4 regions of the Rhizobium etli CFN 42 genome follow, and region 3 is predicted to be linked to each of the others. Evidence: predicted binding sites of a transcription regulator. Region 3 holds the regulator's gene; each other region holds the start of a gene.

Region 1 (2,199 bases), 1.1 Mb from region 3:
GCGGCCGGGCAGGCCGGTCGCGGCAATGGCGTCCTCCTCCGTTTCCGGCGGGTGGAACAGGGACAGATCGACGCCGTGCTGGATCACCGTGTGCGGCACCTCGAGGAAGAAGCCGGAGCGATCACTGGTCGCGATCACCGCGTCCATGCGGCGGATCAGCCATTTCGTGAAGGCGGTGTGGCGGCGTTGTGCGGCCGAGGTGAACAGCAGCTTCAGCGGCATGCGCAGGAGATGGCGAAGGAGGATGCCGACGGCCATCTCATTGTTGCGCCGGGCGTGCCAGACGCGCTGGCGCCGGCGCGCCGGCCTGCGCCACAGACCAGGGAGCTGTGACCATCTCAGTTTCGGCAGGCTTTCCGGCAGACCGGGGCCGAGAGTTGCGATTCCGATGCCGAGCCGGAGCTGGCACGGAATGAGCTGGACGATGGTCGAGGTGACGCCGGAGAGCCGGCGCTTGAAATTAGGCGCGATGATCTCGACGTCACGCATATCAGGCAAGGGAGGGGTCTCGTCTGTGGCGGCCGATCAGCCCCAGGAAACCTGGAGGATTTCGTAGGCCTTCGAGCCGCCGGGCGCGTTGACCTCGATGGAATCGCCGACTTCCTTGCCGATCAGCGCACGGGCGATTGGGGAGGAGATGGAGATGCGGCCGGCTTTGACGTCGGCTTCCTGGTCTCCGACGATCTGGTAGGTCTTTTCTTCCTCGGTGTCCTCGTCGACGAGCTTCACCTTGGCGCCGAATTTGATCTTGTCGCCCGACATCTTGGTTAGATCGATGACCTCGGCGCGCGCCGTCAGGTCTTCCAGCTCGGTGATGCGGCCTTCATTGTGGCTCTGGGCTTCCTTGGCGGCGTGATATTCGGCGTTCTCAGAAAGGTCGCCATGGGCACGGGCTTCGGCGATCGCCTCGATGATTCGGGGGCGCTCCTCCTGCTGGCGCCAGCGCAGTTCTTCCTGCAGCTTGACGAAACCACCCTGTGTCATCGGTACCTTTTCAACCATTTTTCTGTCCTTCACTCCTTGTATCGGCACGTCAGGCGCAAACACAAAAGAAAACAGGTCCCGAAGGGGAGCTTCGGAACCGTGCCACAATCCTAGTTAAGTGCTTATAGCAGATCGCCAAGGCCGATTTCCAGAAAATTCGCAAAAAGGCAATGTAACCTCCGCGATATCAGGTGATGCGCCAGAAAATCGGGCAGTGGTGGGATGGAGCTGGATTGACTTCGTATATTAGAACATATAGTGAACATAGGAATGAAGAAGTCGCTTGCCGAACGCTTGGCCATCCTGTCCGATGCCGCGAAATATGACGCTTCCTGCGCCTCCAGCGGCACGGTGAAACGCGATTCGAGCACAAGCGGCGGGCTCGGTTCGACCGAGGGATCCGGCATCTGCCATGCCTATGCGCCGGATGGTCGATGCATTTCGCTCCTGAAAATCCTGCTGACGAATTTCTGCATCTACGACTGCGCCTATTGCATCAATCGCTCGTCGAGCAATGTCGAACGGGCGCGCTTTACGCCGGAGGAGGTGATCTGGCTGACGTTGGAATTCTATCGTCGCAATTATATCGAAGGTCTCTTTCTTTCGTCCGGCATCATCCGTTCGTCCGACTACACCATGGAGGAGATGGTCCGCATCGTACGCGAACTGCGGGTGACGCATGCTTTCCGCGGTTATATCCACCTGAAATCGATCCCCGAGGCATCGCCGCGGCTGATCGAGGAGGCGGGGCTTTATGCCGACCGGCTGTCGCTCAATATCGAGCTGCCGACGGACATCGGCATCAGCCGTTTCGCACCGGAAAAGAAGCCTGCCAATATCCGCCGATCGATGGCTGATCTCAGGCTGAAGATTGAGGCCGCCGGCGAGCCGACGCTGAAAAGCAAGAAACGCCAGCGTTTTGTCCCGGCTGGCCAGAGCACGCAGATGATCGTCGGCGCCGACGGCGCGAGTGACGCGACCATTCTGGCAACCAGCGGCCGGCTTTACAGCAGCTACGGCCTCAAGCGCGTCTATTATTCCGCCTTCAGTCCGATCCCGGATTCGTCGAAAAACCTGCCGCTGATCAAGCCGCCGCTGATGCGCGAACACCGGCTCTACCAGGCCGACTGGCTGTATCGGTTCTACGGCTTCGGCATCGATGAGATTACCGCCGACCAGGCAGGCGGCATGCTCGATCTGAACCTCGACCCCAAA
Region 2 (2,199 bases), 300 kb from region 3:
CCGATGGCAAGGTCGTAGAGTTTTAGTCTAAGGCGATTACGGGGTGACAAGCCCGCCGCGGTAGTCGAGCGCATAGGCCTTCCGGCCGCCGACCATGATGCATTCATGGCCATTGAATCGGTCGCAGCCGCCTTCGCTGCGGTCGATATAGCGGCCCAACGAATGATCGAATTCCATTCCGCCAAGAAATCGGCCTTCGCGATACATTGCCGACAGCGCCGCCGTGATCACCGTTCCGGCGGCACTGCCGTCGATGAGATCAGGCGCGACGACACAGCCGAAATAATTCATCGCCCAGACGGGTTCGCGGACAAACCAGACCACTTCCTGTCCGGCGAAATCGGTGCCGCCGAAATAGCTGTCGAGATAACGCCAATGGCCGCGTTCGTAACCGATATCATGGGCACCTAGTCGGCAGGGTGGGCGAGGCACGCCGCCGCCGACATAGGTTGCGGCTTTCGCCTCTACGATGAAGTCGTTCAGCATCGCGGTGTCGAGCATTATCATCTTCCTCCCTGCCTCATCTGATACGGATATAACAGAATTGCGAGAACATAAGAAGAACAAAAGAGCGAGCATCGCTCGATCGCCTTGGGGCAGTCGCAAGACATTGAATGCGCTGTACGGATCCGTTCGGCAAGCGATGTCGAGCCGGTGGCGCCGAGCATGTTCAAAGCCAGCGCTGAAGCTGCATTCGATTCGCAGCCCGGAACCGGCATTTTTCAAATGCAAGCGCAAAGGAAAAGATTCCCGTTGACATAGGAACAAACATGGAACAAATTGAAAACATAACGAGTAAAGGAGAGCCAGATGACTGACATGATCCGTGATATCGCAGCATTCACCTCCATCGCAATGTTCGTTGCCAGCTTCTCGCTGATCGTCATCGCGATCTAAAGTTTTCAGGGGATCGCATGGCAATCATGCGGTTCGTACGCGGGTCTTCTTCTGGACATCATCGCCCTCAATGCCGACAATGTATCCGATTCATTTCGGCTGATTGGGAAGGCATATCATGGCGGAGACGGAAAAGGGTTCAACGGGTGAGGCGACCGGCGGCACGCCGGGCTTCATCCACCTGAGGGTCCATTCCGCCTATTCGCTTCTTGAGGGCGCGCTGCCGCTGAAGAAGATCCTCTACAAGGCGACCGGCGACAATCAGCCGGCAATCGCCATTACCGATACCAACAACCTGTTTGTCGCCCTTGAATTCTCGCAGAAGGCAATGGACGAGGGCCTGCAGCCGATCATCGGCTGCCAAGTCTCCATCGACATGGAAGACGGATTGGAAAGCGAAAAGCGCGGCGGTCAGCAGGCCCTGATCAAGTTGCCGTCGATCGTTCTTCTTGCCGCGACGGAGGCCGGTTACGAAAGGCTGGTCGATCTCGTTAGCCGCGCCTATCTCGGCGGCGACAGCAATCAGGCCGTTCATATCAGAGCTTCCTGGCTGGAAGAGGCAGGTACGGAAGGGCTGATCGCCTTGACCGGCGCGCTGACCGGGCCGGTCGACGCAGCTGTCAGGGAAGGTCACCCCGCCCAGGCGGAAGCCCGGCTGCTCACGCTGAAGCGTCTCTTCGGCGACAGACTCTATGTCGAGCTGCAGCGGCACGGCACCTACGACAAGCGGCATGAGCAGAAGATCGTCAGGCTTGCTTACACGCATGACCTGCCGCTCGTCGCCACAAACGAGGCCTTCTTTCCCACCCGCGACGATTACGACGCCCATGATGCGCTGATGGCGGTTGCGCATAACGCCATCGTCTCCGACGACAGCCGCTTTCGCCTGACGCCTGATCACTACCTGAAGAGCCGCGCCGAGATGGCCAGGCTCTTCGCCGACCTGCCGGAAGCGCTTGAGAACACGATCGAGATTGCCAAGCGCTGCTCCTTCGTGCTGAAGACGCGAAAGCCGATCCTGCCGCGCTTCACCGGTGCGACTGATGATGCCGAGGAGGCCGAGCGCGCCGAGGCGGGCGAATTGCGTCGCCAGGCGGTCGAAGGGCTGGACATGCGGCTTGCCACGCTAGGCATGTCGCCGGGCTACGAGGAAAAGGATTATCGCGAGCGACTGGAGTTCGAGCTCAGCGTTATCGAGCGCATGCGCTTCCCCGGTTACTTCCTGATCGTTTCCGACTTCATCAAATGGGCCAAGCAGCATGATATTCCGGTCGGCCCCGGCCGTGGTTCGGGCGCCGGTTC
Region 3 (2,199 bases):
ATCCGCAGCGGCCGGCTGAACTGCAACATCTCGCCGGCACTCGCTCCGTTGCCGACGAATCGCCGATGATCCAGGCCGGCATCCTCGGTGAGAAAGGCCAGCGCCGAAAGTCCCTCCTCGCCGCAGCGGAAGCGGAAGGCGCGATTGCGGGCGATGAAGACGTTGCCCTGGCGGGCCGCTGCCTCGCTCTCCTCGACGCTCGCCACACCAAGCGGCTCGATATACGTCTTGTCTGCGAAGAAGACGCAGGCATTCTCCGTTCCGAAGGGATGACGCGCATCGGCGGCGACGGTGAAGCCGAGTTTGCCGAGCCTTTCGCGCGCCAGCTCGATATCGACGACCGGAAGTACCACGTGATCCAGCGGATGCGGCTTAGCGGAATGTGCGATCATGATATCCCTCCTGACACGCCAAGAGATGTGCGACAGCACTCCCCTCAATGCAAGACGTGTGTGCCAATCCGGCCAATGAAAATAAGAATCTCGACGAGTTGGCGCGAAGTTTTACGGAAATTTAGCTACTTGCGGAACACATATGGAACAGATAGTGTCTGTTCTGGATTTGTTTCAATCACGGGGTCTGACGTCGATGCTCACGCGCAAACAACAGGAGCTTCTCCTTTTCATCCATGAGCGCATGAAAGAATCCGGCGTTCCTCCTTCTTTCGACGAAATGAAGGACGCCCTGGATCTAGCCTCGAAATCCGGAATCCACCGGCTGATCACGGCGCTGGAGGAACGCGGCTTCATTCGCCGCCTACCGAACCGCGCCCGGGCGCTCGAGGTGATCAAGCTTCCGGAGGCCTATAATCCCAGCCTTCAACCGCGTCGCGGTTTTTCGCCGAGCGTCATCGAGGGCAGCCTTGGCAAGCCCCAGCCGGTCGCCGCCCCCGCTGCGCCAAAGCCGGTCGCCGACAATGGCAACTCCATCTCCGTGCCGGTCATGGGACGTATCGCCGCCGGCGTTCCGATCTCGGCGATCCAGAACAACACGCACGACATCGTCGTTCCCGCAGATATGCTTGGCTCCGGTGAGCACTATGCGCTGGAGGTCAAGGGCGATTCGATGATCGACGCAGGCATCTTCGACGGCGACACCGTGATCATCCGCAACGGCAGCACCGCCAGTCCCGGCGATATCGTCGTTGCCCTCGTCGATGACGAGGAAGCAACGCTGAAGCGTTTCCGCCGCAAGGGTGCCTCGATCGCGCTCGAGGCCGCCAATCCGGCCTACGAGACCCGCATTTTCGGGCCCGACCGCGTCAAGGTGCAGGGTAAGCTCGTCGGCCTCATCCGCCGCTATCACTGACGCTGGACGGGCCGGAATCGATGAAACGGTCGTTGCGCCAATCATAGGCGCGATGGCGCTTCCATGGTCGCGACAAAGCATCGAAGGCGGTGGTGACCTCCAGGCCACTGTCGGCGAAACGCAATTCGAGCGAACCGGTCCTGCGCAGCGTCTCGCCGGTAAACAGCGCCGCACCCGAGCGGCAGCTGGCGAAGCGCAGGCGCACCGACGTCACGACGATATCGCCGGCATCGCAGGCCGGGCCGAGATAGGCGGCATTCTCGATGACGGTGACGACGTGACCATTTGCAAGCCTCGCTGTGCACCAGGCTTTCTTTACGCAGGAAAAACGCTCCGCCTCACCCTCCGCTGCGGCCGTCCGGATGGCGATCCTCGCTTCGTTCTGCTGCTCGCGGGAAAGCCTGAGGCGCCTGTCTTTTTCCTCCGGGACTGCAGGACCATCCAACATTTTCGGCGGATGGTGCGTCGGCAGAACCAGCGCTCTCTGCCACTGGCTGAAGATGAAGTCCGATGGCCTTTCACGGTTGGAGGCGAGCGCGGCCGTGGCGACGACTGCGACGAGAGCGCCATCTTCCGAAATCACCAGATGGGGTGGCCGGGATGCCGGTAGAACCAAGACGGTAACCGTCGAGACGGCGATAAGGGCGGTCCCCACGTGGCGCAGGCGCGTCCGCAGTAGGCTCATCAGCAGGAAACCTGCCACGGCCACCGAGAAGTACCAGCCGGGCAAACGACCGATGTCGATATTCCCGCCCCAGCCGGATATCGTCTTTGCCACCGCGATCACCAGATCGAGGCCGAATCCGACCACCTTCCAGGGTAAGGTATCCAGGCCGAAAGGCATGAGCAGCATCGCTAACAGCCCGGCCGGCATGACTATGAAGGAGATGA
Region 4 (2,199 bases), 2.1 Mb from region 3:
GAACGCCACCAATGGCGTGTACCGGTCGCACCAGTCGGCAATTGCCTCCAGCAGCCGGCGGTCGGCCGCCGGATCCTCTTCCACCACCTCGAGCGTCGGATACATGGCGCGCGCTTCGGCAACGCCCTGCTCCTTCTTCAACCCCAGCCGCTCGGCCAATTCGTCCAGTGCCGTCAGCCGCATGGCGTTGTTGAGTTTGCCCGAACAGACGATGGATGGTGCCTCAGGACGCCCTTTCGAACGCCAGGAGGCCCCCCATCGCCTGCGGGCGATACGGTCGGTTGGCAGATGCGGGAAGCTGAGCGCCAGCATGCGCTGACTGTTCGCCTGGAGGACGAACGAGGTTTGGTTCGGCGACAGGGAAAAATTCGCGTTCATGAGGATTCCACTCCAGGAGAAAGGAGAGCGGGGCCGAATTACGACTCTTCTCCAGCGTGAGACGGAAAACCGGATTGCCGATACTGCCGGCAAGCTTAGATCCATCCGGCAACGGCCGCAGACCAGACGGTGCCGGTTCGACATGCAGGCGCAAGGCCGCACTGCTGGCCTCCTCCGCTCCTGCCTGCCGCAGAAGAAAGAGCGGACGGCGGGCAGCATGCGCCCTGAGACTGAGCCTGCGGCTTTCGGTCAGACCGAAATGCGCAGGGTTGCCCCGCACTTCGAAGATGACGGCCGAGAAAGCAGCGCTTTCCACCGCCGCCTCCGCCAGCCAGAGCGCTTCGTCCAGCTTGCGCGGCGAGGCATGGAGAAATCGCTCCGGACACAACCCGAAATTCCGAAGCCCGGGAGCATAGGGACGGCCGGCCTCCAGCGTGCCGACCGTATCGCCGATCCAGAGCAACGGCAAAAGCTTGCCGGCACCTGATTCCTGCTTCTGCAGCCGCGCTGCAACCGCCATCGCCAGTCCGCTTGCCGCGCCGGCATCGCGCGACAGCGCGGATCGGAATTCGGTAATCGCATCGAGAGGCAGGCCGCCTTCCAGCGCCCGATCGACAAACTCCACTCCAAACTGCAGGAGTGGAAGACTGCGCTGCTGGCGTGTCTTGCGTCCTTCCGCCAAGGCTTCCTGCTCCGCCGCCGCAAGCGCCGGCGCGGGCTTTCCTTCCAGCTTGGCAATGGTTTCGCGGAGCGCAAAAAGCCGCTCGCGCGCCAGGGCGTTCTGCGCCATGGCGTTTACTCCGATCCGTCTTGTTCCTGTTATGTTCTTATGGATTCCAGAGAGAGAAAGAAGAGTCAACCACCATTTTCTATGAATTTATTCCTGCCTTTGATTCCGCACTCGAAAATCGGCGATAAAGGTTCTATATGGGCCCGCAAAGGAAGGAACATTCATGGCCCGCATAGACCAGAGCGATGATTGGCGGGACCGCCATGCGCCGACGATCAGCACTTTCGAGTCGCTGGCCATGGAGGCCTATAGCCATCTGCCCGATGAATTCCGTCAGCTGACGACCAATCTCACGATCGAGATCGAGGATTTCCCCGATGACGATGTTTTCGAGGACATGGCGCTCGAAACCCCTTTCGATCTGCTCGGCCTTTTCGAGGGCAGGGGCATTTCCGAACGTTTTACCGTGGAAACCGGCGAAATGCCGAACCGCATCCGCCTCTACCGGCGCCCCATTCTCGATTACTGGGCGGAGAATGACGAGACGCTGGGCGATATAATCACCCATGTCCTGATCCACGAGATCGGCCACCATTTCGGGCTGAGCGACGATGATATGGAGCGGATCGAGGCCAGCGCCGAAGAAGCCGCGGAGCGTTAGACGTCTATCCTGGAATTAAGTCTTACTGCTCGGAGAGTTTCATCTCCGGATCGTAATCCTTGCCTTCGACGGTCTTGACGACGGCCTGGCCGCACTGCATCGCGCCGGTTGCGGCATTGAAGGCATAGGTCGGCGAACCCTCCAGCGACCAGCCCTTGTTCAGGGCGGCAGTGACCTTGTGGCAAAAGGAAGCGTCGTCGGGGCCGGTCAGGAAGCGATAGAGTTTCATCAGGCGGGCTTTCTTGCAGAAATCAGGCGAGCTTTATGAACCAGAGCTTCGGCCTGGACAAGATGCAGCCGCTCGATCATCCGCCCGTTCGCATTAATGACGTTGAGGCCCCTGGCAGCCGGATCGGCAAAGGCTGATATGATTGCCTGCGCTTCGGCAATCTCCTCCGCGCTCGGACCGAAATGCCGGTTGGCGGCCGCA

The links. The regulator LexA, encoded in region 3, represses DNA repair genes until DNA is damaged. The targets are predictions, from matches to a motif close to TGTTCNNNNTGTGTTCNG.
Region 1: a site for LexA is predicted at 1,232-1,249, ahead of RHE_RS15180 (putative DNA modification/repair radical SAM protein). Genes of this name have one in related genera too.
Region 2: a site for LexA is predicted at 761-778, ahead of dnaE (DNA polymerase III subunit alpha). Genes of this name have one in related genera too.
Region 4: a site for LexA is predicted at 1,190-1,207, ahead of RHE_RS34395 (ImuA family protein). Genes of this name have one in related genera too.

Annotation. Positions count from the first base shown of each region.
Region 1 is NC_007761.1:3,107,216-3,109,414, reverse strand. Features, by position in the region: gene RHE_RS15190 (glycosyltransferase family 4 protein) at 1-498, opposite strand, end outside; gene greA (transcription elongation factor GreA) at 526-1,002, opposite strand; gene RHE_RS15180 (putative DNA modification/repair radical SAM protein) at 1,255-2,199, shown strand, end outside.
Region 2 is NC_007761.1:1,706,944-1,709,142, forward strand. Features, by position in the region: gene RHE_RS08310 (ABC transporter ATP-binding protein) at 1-26, shown strand, start outside; gene RHE_RS08315 (DUF5680 domain-containing protein) at 37-501, opposite strand; gene dnaE (DNA polymerase III subunit alpha) at 1,016-2,199, shown strand, end outside.
Region 3 is NC_007761.1:2,011,095-2,013,293, reverse strand. Features, by position in the region: gene RHE_RS09850 (VOC family protein) at 1-392, opposite strand, end outside; gene lexA (transcriptional repressor LexA) at 589-1,308, shown strand; gene RHE_RS09840 (ComEC/Rec2 family competence protein) at 1,289-2,199, opposite strand, start outside.
Region 4 is NC_007761.1:4,329,655-4,331,853, forward strand. Features, by position in the region: gene RHE_RS20875 (Y-family DNA polymerase) at 1-312, opposite strand, end outside; gene RHE_RS34395 (ImuA family protein) at 224-1,168, opposite strand; gene RHE_RS20885 (metallopeptidase family protein) at 1,332-1,769, shown strand; gene RHE_RS20890 (DUF1737 domain-containing protein) at 1,792-1,998, opposite strand; gene RHE_RS20895 (HpcH/HpaI aldolase/citrate lyase family protein) at 1,998-2,199, opposite strand, start outside.